DNA from 2 places in the Winslowiella toletana genome. Region 1 is predicted to be linked to the other one. Evidence: predicted binding sites of a transcription regulator. Region 1 holds the regulator's gene; the other holds the start of a gene.
The links. The regulator Fur, encoded in region 1, represses iron uptake genes when iron is present. The targets are predictions, from matches to a motif close to ATAATAATGAGAACNACTATCAA.

Region 1 (5,393 bases):
TGACGAAGATTTGGCGACCGGTAAGCACGCCAGCGTGCATACCCGTTTTCCGCCGGAGCCGAATGGCTACCTGCACATTGGTCATGCAAAGTCGATCTGCCTGAACTTTGGCATCGCGCAAGATTATCAGGGTCAATGTAACTTGCGTTTCGACGACACCAACCCGGTCAAAGAAGACCTGGAGTTTGTTGAATCTATCAAGCATGACGTGCAATGGCTCGGTTTCCAGTGGAGCGGCGAAATTTGCTATTCCTCTGACTATTTCGATCAACTGCATAACTACGCGATTGAGCTGATCAATAAAGGCCTGGCCTATGTTGATGAACTGACGCCAGAACAGATCCGTGAATATCGCGGCACCCTGACTTCGCCGGGCAAAAACAGCCCGTATCGTGACCGTACGCCGCAGGAAAACCTGGCGCTGTTTGAAAAAATGCGTAACGGTGAATTTGCCGAAGGTAGCGCCTGTCTGCGTGCCAAAATCGATATGGCGTCTAACTTTATCGTGATGCGCGATCCGGTACTGTATCGCATTAAATTTGCGGAACACCATCAGACCGGCAATAAGTGGTGCATCTATCCGATGTATGACTTTACCCACTGCATTTCCGATGCGCTGGAAGGCATTACCCACTCGCTGTGTACGCTGGAGTTCCAGGACAATCGTCGTCTGTATGACTGGGTGCTGGATAACATCAGCATTCCGGTACATCCGCGCCAGTACGAGTTCTCACGCCTGAATCTCGAATACGCGATCATGTCCAAGCGTAAGTTGAATCTGCTGGTGACCGAAAACGTGGTGGAAGGCTGGGATGATCCGCGCATGCTGACGGTTTCTGGCCTGCGTCGTCGTGGCTACACTGCCGCTTCGATTCGTGAGTTCTGCCGCCGTATCGGTATCACTAAGCAGGATAACATTGTTGAGATGGCGTCGCTGGAATCCTGTATTCGTGACGATCTGAATGAAAATGCGCCGCGTGCGATGGCGGTGCTGGATCCGGTGAAAGTGGTTATCGAAAACTTGCCGGCCGGTCATGAAGAGCTGCTGACGATGCCTGCTCATCCGAATAAGCCGGAAATGGGCAGCCGCGAAGTGCCGTTCAGCCGCGAGATCTACATCGATCGTGCTGACTTCCGCGAAGAAGCCAACAAGCAGTACAAGCGTCTGGTGCTGGGCAAAGAAGTGCGACTGCGTAATGCTTACGTGATTAAAGCCGAGCGCGTGGCCAAAGATGAAGCGGGCAATATCACTTGCCTGTATTGCACCTGCGACACCGACACCCTCAGCAAAGATCCGGCTGATGGCCGCAAGGTGAAAGGGGTGATCCACTGGGTGTCTGCTGTGCATGCGTTACCGGCGGAGTTTCGCTTGTACGATCGCCTGTTCAGCGTGCCAAATCCGGCTGGCGCGGAAGATTTCCTCGCGACCATCAACCCGGAATCCCTGGTGATTCAGCAGGGCTTTGTTGAGCCGAGCCTGCAAGCGGCAGAAGCCAGCAGCCCTTATCAGTTTGAACGTGAAGGCTACTTCTGTGCCGACAGTCGCTACTCCAGCCGGTCAAAGCTGGTATTTAACCGTACCGTTGGCCTGCGCGACACCTGGGCGAAAATCGGCGGATAAATCTCGCCGTGACAGTAAAAAACGCAGCCTGAAAGCTGCGTTTTTTTTATTTGCAATGGACGACAATTCTTTTATGGCTGAAATAATTTCAGGACGAAAAGCACCGTCGGTGATGTGGGGAACCATGATCATCAGCGGCACAATTATTGGCGCAGGCATGTTTTCTCTGCCGATCGTGATGTCTGGCGCTTGGTTTTCCTGGTCCACGTTGATTTTGCTGTTCTCGTGGTTTTGCATGCTGTTATCCGGGCTGCTGTATCTGGAGTCGAGCCAGCATTATCCGGAAGGCGCGAATTTTTCAACGGTAACCCGCGATCTGCTGGGCAGTAAGTGGAATGTGATTAACGGCATTACCATCGCGTTTGTGCTGGGGATTTTGACCTACGCCTATATCTCTGCCAGCGGTTCAATCCTGCATCATACTTTTGCCAGCGCGCTGCCGTGGTTATCACAGCGGATGGCAGGATTTCTGTTTACTCTGCTGTTAGCGGTATTTATCTGGCTGGGCACCGCAGTGGTCAGCAGAATGACCTTTATCTTTCTGTTCGCCAAACTGGCCGCTTTTCTGCTGACATTTGGCGGTTTGCTGTGGCATGTGCAGGTCGATAATCTGCTCAATACCCAGCAGAGTGGGGCAAGCTATTTTCCCTATATCTTTATGGTGCTGCCATTCTGTCTGGCATCGTTTGGTTATCATGGCAATATTTCCGGGCTGGTCAGCTATTACCGCCAGGATGCCGCTAAGGTGAGAAAGTGCCTGATTTACGGCACGCTGATCGCGCTGGCAATCTACTTTGTCTGGTTAATCAGTGCGATGGGCAATATTCAGCGCGCGAAATTTATCGATATAGCCCAGGCGGGTGGCAACATTGATGCGCTGGTGGCGACCTTTGGCGATCTGATTAGCAGCCCGTGGTTAAGTGTGCTGCTGCTACTGTTTTCCAATTTTGCCGTTGCCAGCTCATTTTTGGGCGTCAGTCTCGGACTGTTTGACTACCTTGCCGATCTGTTTGGCATGGCAAATAATGCCGTGGGGCGTCTGAAAACTACGCTGATGACGTTTGCGGTTCCGTTAACAGCCAGCCTGATCTATCCAAATGGATTCCTGCATGCGATTGGCTATGCCGGGCTGGCGGCGACGCTGTGGGCGGTAATCACTCCGGCACTGCTGGCATTTAAAGCCAGGCAGCGTTTTGGGCCTGCCGCCTATCGGGTGGCCGGCGGGCATCTGACGATTATGCTGGTGCTGCTGTTTGGCGGTATCAATATTGTGGTCAGTTTACTGTCTTACGCCAATTTGTTGCCGGTCTACGCACGCTAAATTTGGGCATAAAAAAACCGGTGACGGGTCACCGGTTTTGTTTAAAACTCTGCGAAGCAGAATTTATTTGTCGTGCAGCGTTTCGTCTTCGCGGCAGTCACCCGTTGAGCAGTGACCATAGAGGTACAGGCTGTGGTTAGTCAGCTTAATGCCGTGACGCGTTGCGATTTCACGCTGACGCGTTTCAATTGATTCATCACTGAACTCAATCACTTTGCCACAATCAAGGCAGATCAGATGATCGTGATGATGCTGCTGCGTAAGTTCGAAAACGGACTTGCCGCCTTCAAAGTTATGACGGGTAACGATACCCGCGTCATCAAACTGGTTAAGAACGCGATATACCGTCGCCAGACCAATTTCTTCGCCCAAATCAATCAGGCGCTTGTACAAGTCTTCCGCACTGACGTGATGGCCCTCTGGTTCCTGAAGCACTTCCAGAATTTTCAGTCGGGGAAGCGTGACTTTCAGGCCGGCCTTCTTTAATGCGGTGTTGTTGTCAGTCATGCGGATATTGTCCTGTTACTTTGCTAGTCACAATGTGGCTGAAAAGCCCTGAACATCGGTCGACGCTAAATCTAATTGCGTCTCATTATAGAACTCATGCTTCGAAATGAAAACCGCAGGGAGGGCGTTAAACTTACCGATGGATGTAAGGAGTTACGTCCGTGAGAAGTTCATGCCTCATAGCCTATCCCATTATGGCTACTTTGCTAAACCCTGTACTCTCAAAAAAGAGTCAATAGCGGGCTGACCGATGGGGGGGTATTGTACAGATTTACAGTCAAAAGTTACAAATATGTATCTATCATTTCTATAGGAAAAACCACTGGCTCATTGTGAGCCAGCGCCCACAATAAGCCAGACAGCTTAAGCTTCGATGATTTCTTTTAAATGAAGTTCATCAAAAATTTGTTTAACCCACTTTTCAACACGCTCGTTGGTGAGTTCTGGCTGGCGATCTTCGTCAATCGCCAGTCCGAGGAAGTGTTTATCATCGGCCAGGCCTTTTGATGCCTCAAAATGATAACCTTCGGTCGGCCAGTGGCCGACGATAACCGCGCCATTTGGCTCGATAATATCGCGAATGGTGCCCATCGCATCACAGAAGTATTCAGCATAATCTTCCTGATCGCCGCAGCCAAACAGCGCGACCAGCTTGCCATTGAAGTCGATCTCTTCCAGCGTTGGGAAGAAGTCATCCCAGTCGCACTGCGCTTCACCGTAGTACCAGGTTGGGATGCCGAGCAGTAAGATATCATAAGCTTCAAGATCCTCTTTAGCGCTCTTGGCAATGTCATGAACATCTGCAACATCTTTGCCCAGTTGCTTTTGGATCATCTTTGCAATGTTTTCCGTATTGCCAGTGTCGCTGCCAAAGAAAATGCCTGTGATTGCCATGAGTCTAATAACCTCTTGAAACTTAATGATATAGTGAATACTAAAGATAGTCAGTTACTGGCAATGATAGCAGACAGTCTCGGGGCGCGGAACTTCAAATGCCGCCGGATTTGTCGCATTGTGCGTTCAAAGCCGCAGCTGACCTCGCCTGAGTCAGAGCGCAGTGGCGTTAAGCTGCAACAAAATCATCTCTTCAATCAGCTCGCTGCGGCTCATATTGCGCTCTTCAGCCAGCTGATTGAGTGCATCAACCGCGTCGCTGTTCATTTTCAGCTCGACGCGGCGCAGCCCACGAACTTTGTCGCGTTTTAGCTGATTGCGTTTATTGATGCGCAGCTGTTCATCACGCGTAAGCGGATTGGTTTTTGGTCGGCCCGGGCGGCGTTCATCTGCAAACAGATCGATCGTCGTGCGGTCCGTATTCTCTTTTGCCATAGAATCGTGATACTGAATGAGCGTCAGCGTCTGAAAACGCCAAGGGTTTTGACTAAATGAGCCGGTTTGCCGCCGGATATTCGCAACGTTTTTCTGGCCCGCTACTGCCGAGAGTCGATATTGCGTACAGCGGCAAAATTTTAGCGCGCCATCATACCCCAGTGAAAGTCGTCGCGACAATCATTTCACTGTGTCAGCAACTATTTGCTTTTAAAGCGCAAAAAAACGGCGAATTGCGCGTAAAACAGCATCAGGTTTTTCGGCATGTACCCAATGTCCGGCTCCGGCAATCACATGGGCACGCGCCTGCGGGAATTGGCTGAGCAGTGCATCACGATGAATATCATCAAGATAAGGAGAGAGTTCGCCGCGAATAAACAGCGCCGGATGTGGCCAGGCCGGTACGGTTTCCCAGCCAGAAATCGTGGTGTAATTGTCCCAGAGTGCCGGCACGTTAAAGCGCCACTGGCCCTCATGAAAGGATTTCAACAGAAACTGAATCACGCCTTCTTCATCAATCTGGCTGCGCATTACGTCAGCTGCCTGCGAGCGTAACGTGACACCGGCTTCGGTTACCGCATTTACCCCGGCAAAGATGGCGTCATGGCGACGCGT
Region 2 (5,393 bases), 2.3 Mb from region 1:
ATGATGACCTCTCAGGTGTTACCCATAATCACAACCGGGCGATTTTCTTGCGAACCAAATGCCAGCCGTTCCAGCACAAACATCAGCGTCAGCGCAGCACCAATCGGCACCGGCAAATAGCTGTGTCCGGCGGTTATCATCGGAAATTCGGCGATGGGCTGATACCACAGCTGTATACAAAGCTGTGCGCTGTACCAGAGAATAAAGCCGCAGATCACCAGCATCAGCAGATCGGCAATGCGTGAGGCCAGCAGGCGTAAACCCTCAGGTAAGCGATCGGTCAGCATTGAAACCGCGATATGAGAACCGGCACGGTAGCTGACTGCTGCGCCGACAAAGGTGAAGGTCACCATGCACATAATCGCCAGCGGCTCCGGCCATGAGGAGCCATCATTCATTACGTAGCGCATAAAGATGGCGAAGGGGACGACCAGCGTCATCACCAGCAGTGCAATGCCGGAGACCACCATTCCTGCCAGGTAGAGCCAGTCCATCAGGTTATGACATTTATTCGTCATGGTCGGCTCCTGATTATTGAACGTCGGCAATCGCCTGCATCAGTTGCTGATGCTGAGCGGCATATTTATCGCGAATCGGTTTGGTGGCTTCGATCCAGGCGGTTTTGTCGATGTCATGAAACTTAACGCCGCCTGCTGTCATCTTATCGATCGACTGCTGATTGTAGGTTGCCCACAGCTGACGCTGCTCAGCCTGCGCTTCTTTTGCCAGTTTGGTAATCAGCTGCTGATCCTCTTTACTCAGTTTGTCCCACTTCACCTTTGAGTAGAGAAACAGCTCAGGAATAATAAAGTGGCCGCTGAGGGTGTAATTTTTCACCACCGGCAGGTAGTTATGGGCGATAAAGGTAGGGGGATTATTCTCCGTGCCATCGATGACGCCGGTTTGCATGCCGCTGAATACCTCACTGACGCCCATTGGCACCGCATTGGCACCCATTGCTTTCAGCGTATTGATAGCCACCGGGCTGCCCTGCACGCGGATTTTCATCCCGTGTAGCTCTTCCGGCGTCAGCACCGGCTGCTTGGTGATCAAATTGCGCGTGCCGCCATCCATCCAGCCGAGAAACACCAGGCGGGAGTTGGCGCTGCCGGTGATTTTATCGCCGATCTGCTGGCCGATTTCTCCATCCAGTACCTTGTGCAGATGATCCTCATCGCGGAACACATAGGGCAGGGTAAAGACTTCGATTTCCGGCAGAATGGCCGCTACCGGAGCCATCGAAACGCGGATCATATCGATGGCTCCCAGTTGAGCCTGCTCGATCATCTGTTTCTCATCGCCCATCACGCCGCTGGGAAACACTTTAATTTCCAGCCGATCGTCGGTGGCCGCCGCCAGCTTTTCACCCATATGTTCCACCGCAACCACGTTCGGGTAGCCTTTTGGGTGGACATCGGCGGCACGAAGGGTGGCGGCTTGCACACAAGTCACCGCTGCACCAAGCAAACACATGCTGAGTAAAGTTCGGGTTAGGTTCATCTCAGGCTCCAGAGGTCAGGTCGTTGTTAGAATAATGTGGCTAAAAAGTAGCGTTAAAATTAACCAGTAGCGGTGAAGCGACTCACAGTTTTGTAATATTTTGAAATGACATTCGCTAATTTATAAAACATCATTTCAAAAATGTGATGTGGATGGTATCTCTTCGTTAGTCTGAGGTAGCGCAGGCTGAAATCAGCGGTGTCAAAATGTAAATAGTAATGAGAACTACTATCAATTCAGCGCTAATTTGATATGATCTGCGCTTGATTTCCGAATGTGGTTTATTGAGGTTGGAGATACAGCGTGGTGACCAGTAATTTGATGCAAACAGATCTCTCTGTTTGGGGCATGTATGCACATGCTGACATCGTAGTGAAAGCGGTAATGATTGGACTGCTGTGTGCATCCGTCATCACCTGGGCAATCTTCTTCAGTAAGAGTGTGGAACTGCTGTCAGCTAAACGCCGCCTGAAGCGTGAGCAGCAGGCACTGGCAACGGTTCGTTCATTGAACGAAGCGGTAGAAACCTGCAAAAATTTCAACGCTGGCAGCCTCAGTACTCAGCTGCTTAATGAAGCACGCAATGAGCTGGAGCTTTCTGCCGGTTCTGACGATAACGACGGTATTAAAGATCGCACCGGATTCCGTCTGGAGCGCCGCGTCGCCGCATTCAGCCGTCATGCCGGGCGTGGTAACGGCTTCCTGGCAACCATCGGTGCAATTGCACCCTTCGTCGGCCTGTTCGGTACCGTTTGGGGTATCATGAACAGCTTTATCGGCATTGCGAAGACGCAGACTACCAACCTGGCAGTGGTTGCTCCGGGTATTGCTGAAGCCCTACTGGCAACGGCAATTGGTCTGGTTGCGGCGATTCCAGCGGTCGTCATCTATAACGTGTTTGCGCGTATGATTGCCAACTACAAAGCTTCACTTGGCGACGTAGCGGCACAGGTGTTGCTGTTGCAGAGCCGCGATCTCGATCTGGCAAACAGCGCTGATGCGCACCGCACGGCGGCAGCCCATAAGCTGCGGTTAGGTTAACTATCATGGCGATGCGATTAAACGAAGATCTCGACAGCAATGGTGAAATGCATGAAATCAACGTCACGCCGTTTATCGACGTGATGCTGGTTTTGCTGATCATCTTTATGGTTGCCGCTCCGCTGGCGACAGTGGATGTCCGCGTTAATCTGCCTGCTTCAACCAGTACCCCGCAACCGCGCCCGGAAAAGCCGGTTTATCTGTCGATTAAAGCAGACAAACAGCTGTTTATTGGCAACGAAGCGGTAAATACTGAGAATCTGGTCAACGTGCTTAATGCGCAGACTGAAGGGAAGAAAGACACCACTATTTTCTTCCAGGCAGATAAGAGTGTTGATTACGAAACGCTGATGGGCGTAATGGACTCCCTGCGACAGGCTGGCTATCTGAAGATTGGTTTAATGGGTATGGAAACCGTCGCTAAATAGCCTTCTGTCACGCCTGTGATTTTACGGGAGCCGTTTTCGGCTCCCGTCCGGACAGCATTTTTCGGCGCGGATGGCGGAAGATGCCACCGCTACAGAAAAAACCTCAAGTTGCTCATTACTGCGTAAATCCCCTCAAACCCCCTCTTATCAGTACAATCTTCTGGCTAATTCCTTTTGTTAATTTTTCGTTACCAATCGGTTTACTTTGTAAACTGGAATGGTGAAGAAGGTCACATTAAAACCTGGCCTTGCAGGATAAAAACGAAGAAAAACATAAGGAAGCCTGTATGAACCCCACTGCTGCAATGTCAAGGCGGCCCAAGAGCGCTGCAAAAACCATTTTTAGCGTTACCAGCGGTAACTTTCTGGAAATGTACGATTTTATGGTGTTTGGCTATTATGCCACCGCTATTGCTAAAACCTTTTTCCCCGGTGATGACCCATTCGCTTCACTGATGCTGACGCTAATGACGTTTGGTGCCGGATTCCTGATGCGTCCGCTTGGGGCGATCATTCTTGGTGCCTATATTGATCAGTACGGTCGTCGCAAGGGCCTGCTGTTGACGCTGTGCCTGATGGCAGTGGGTACACTTACCATCGCCTGTGTGCCGGGTTACAGCACTCTGGGCGCGGCAGCGCCAATTCTGATTTTGTTGGGGCGTTTATTGCAGGGCTTTTCAGCGGGCGTTGAGCTGGGCGGTGTATCAGTTTACCTGTCGGAAGTGGCTCCGAAAGGGCGCAAAGGGTTTTACGTCAGCTGGCAGTCTGGTAGCCAGCAGGTAGCGGTTATCTTCGCCGCGCTGCTGGGCTTGTTGCTGAACCATCTGCTGGATAAAGGCGAGGTTACCGAATGGGGCTGGCGTATTCCATTTGTGGTGGGATGTATGATTGTGCCGTTCCTGTTCTGGATCCGTCGCATGCTGGAAGAAACCGAAGCATTCAGCCAGCGCAAGCATCATCCCAAAATGAGCGAAATCATGCGATCGGTTGCCAGTAACTGGGCGCTGGTGCTGGCCGGAATGCTGATGGTGGTTACCACCACGGTAATGTTCTACATGATTACCGCTTTTACCCCGACCTTCGGTAAGACCGTGCTGATGATGAGCGACAAGCAAAGTTTTCTGGTAACGCTGTTTATCGGTCTGTCGAACCTGTTCTGGCTGCCAGTAATGGGGGCGTTATCGGACCGGGTTGGGCGTCGTCCGCTGTTGATTGTGTTCAGCCTGTTAATGATCGTCACCGCCTGGCCGGTATTGCACTGGCTGGTGGGATCGCCAAGCTTTGCTCACCTGCTGGAAGCTGAACTGTGGCTGTCGTTTCTCTACGCCAGCTATAACGGTGCGATGGTGGTTTATCTGGCAGAGGTGATGCCGGCTGAAGTGCGTGCCACCGGATTTTCGATGGCCTACAGCCTGGCGACCGCGCTGTTTGGCGGCTTTACTCCGGCGATATCCAGCTACCTGATCCACGTAACCGGCGATAAGGCGATGCCTGGCGTCTGGCTGACCGTGGCGGCGCTGTGTGGGCTGGTGGGGACCCTGCTTATCAGACGCCTGTTACGCCAGTATCAGGCGCGTCATACACCGCTGCCGGTAACCGTATAACCCCGCGCGCAGAGGCGGCGATTTTGCCGCCTCTGGCAAAATTACTCCGGCACGCCAGTGTAATTTTTAAGTTCACTGACTTTTTCTGCCGGAACCGGTCGACCCAACAGATAGCCCTGCAGTGTGTTGCAGCCGAGGCCCGTCAGAAACGCCTGCTGCTCCTCGGTTTCAACGCCTTCTGCCACCACTTTCAGATTCAGCGACTGTGCCAGTGCCACAATCGCCGAGACGATGGTGGCATCTTCGGTTTCAGACTGTAATTCGTTAACAAATGCCCGGTCGATTTTCAACTCGCTGGCGGGTAAGCGTTTGAGATATAACAGGCTCGAATAGCCAGTGCCGAAATCGTCAATCGATGCTTTTACTCCGAGGCGGGTTAACTCCGTCAGGATACGCACGCTCTCATCCGGATCGCGCATCGCGGTGGTTTCAGTCACTTCCAGCGTCAGTAGCTCCGCTGGAATCTGATGGCGATCCAGCGCCTGCACCACCGTTTCGATCAGGCTACTCTGCTCAAATTGTAATGCCGACAAGTTTACCGCCACCGACCAGTCATCATGGCCTTGTAAATGCCAGACGCGCAGCTGGCGCAGGGCTTCGTTAATTACCCAGTTACCGATACTGACGATTAAACCGGTCTTTTCCGCCAGCGGTAAAAAGATATCCGGGGACAGCAGACCTCGCTCCGGATGCTGCCAGCGCAGCAGGGCTTCGAAACCAAGAATCGGCCCCTGGGGCGCGCAATACTTCGGCTGATAAAACAGTTGCAGCTGATGGTGATCCTGCGCCAGCCAAAGATCGTTAATGAGTTGAAGCTGAT

Region 2: exbB (tol-pal system-associated acyl-CoA thioesterase) is a predicted target of Fur. The motif match lies at 1,713-1,735, and genes of this name have one in related genera.

The regions. Positions count from the first base shown of each region.
Region 1 covers NZ_CP134152.1:1,478,413-1,483,805, forward strand. The annotation lists gene glnS (glutamine--tRNA ligase) at 1-1,621, shown strand, start outside; gene mtr (tryptophan permease) at 1,695-2,942, shown strand; gene fur (ferric iron uptake transcriptional regulator) at 3,006-3,449, opposite strand; gene fldA (flavodoxin FldA) at 3,813-4,343, opposite strand; gene ybfE (LexA regulated protein) at 4,497-4,778, opposite strand; gene ybfF (esterase) at 4,989-5,393, opposite strand, start outside.
Region 2 covers NZ_CP134152.1:4,120,541-4,125,933, reverse strand. The annotation lists gene RIN69_RS18890 (TRAP transporter large permease) at 1-2, opposite strand, end outside; gene RIN69_RS18885 (TRAP transporter small permease) at 12-518, opposite strand; gene RIN69_RS18880 (TRAP transporter substrate-binding protein) at 532-1,500, opposite strand; gene exbB (tol-pal system-associated acyl-CoA thioesterase) at 1,807-2,541, shown strand; gene exbD (TonB system transport protein ExbD) at 2,547-2,969, shown strand; gene tcuC (MFS transporter) at 3,257-4,573, shown strand; gene RIN69_RS18860 (putative bifunctional diguanylate cyclase/phosphodiesterase) at 4,615-5,393, opposite strand, start outside.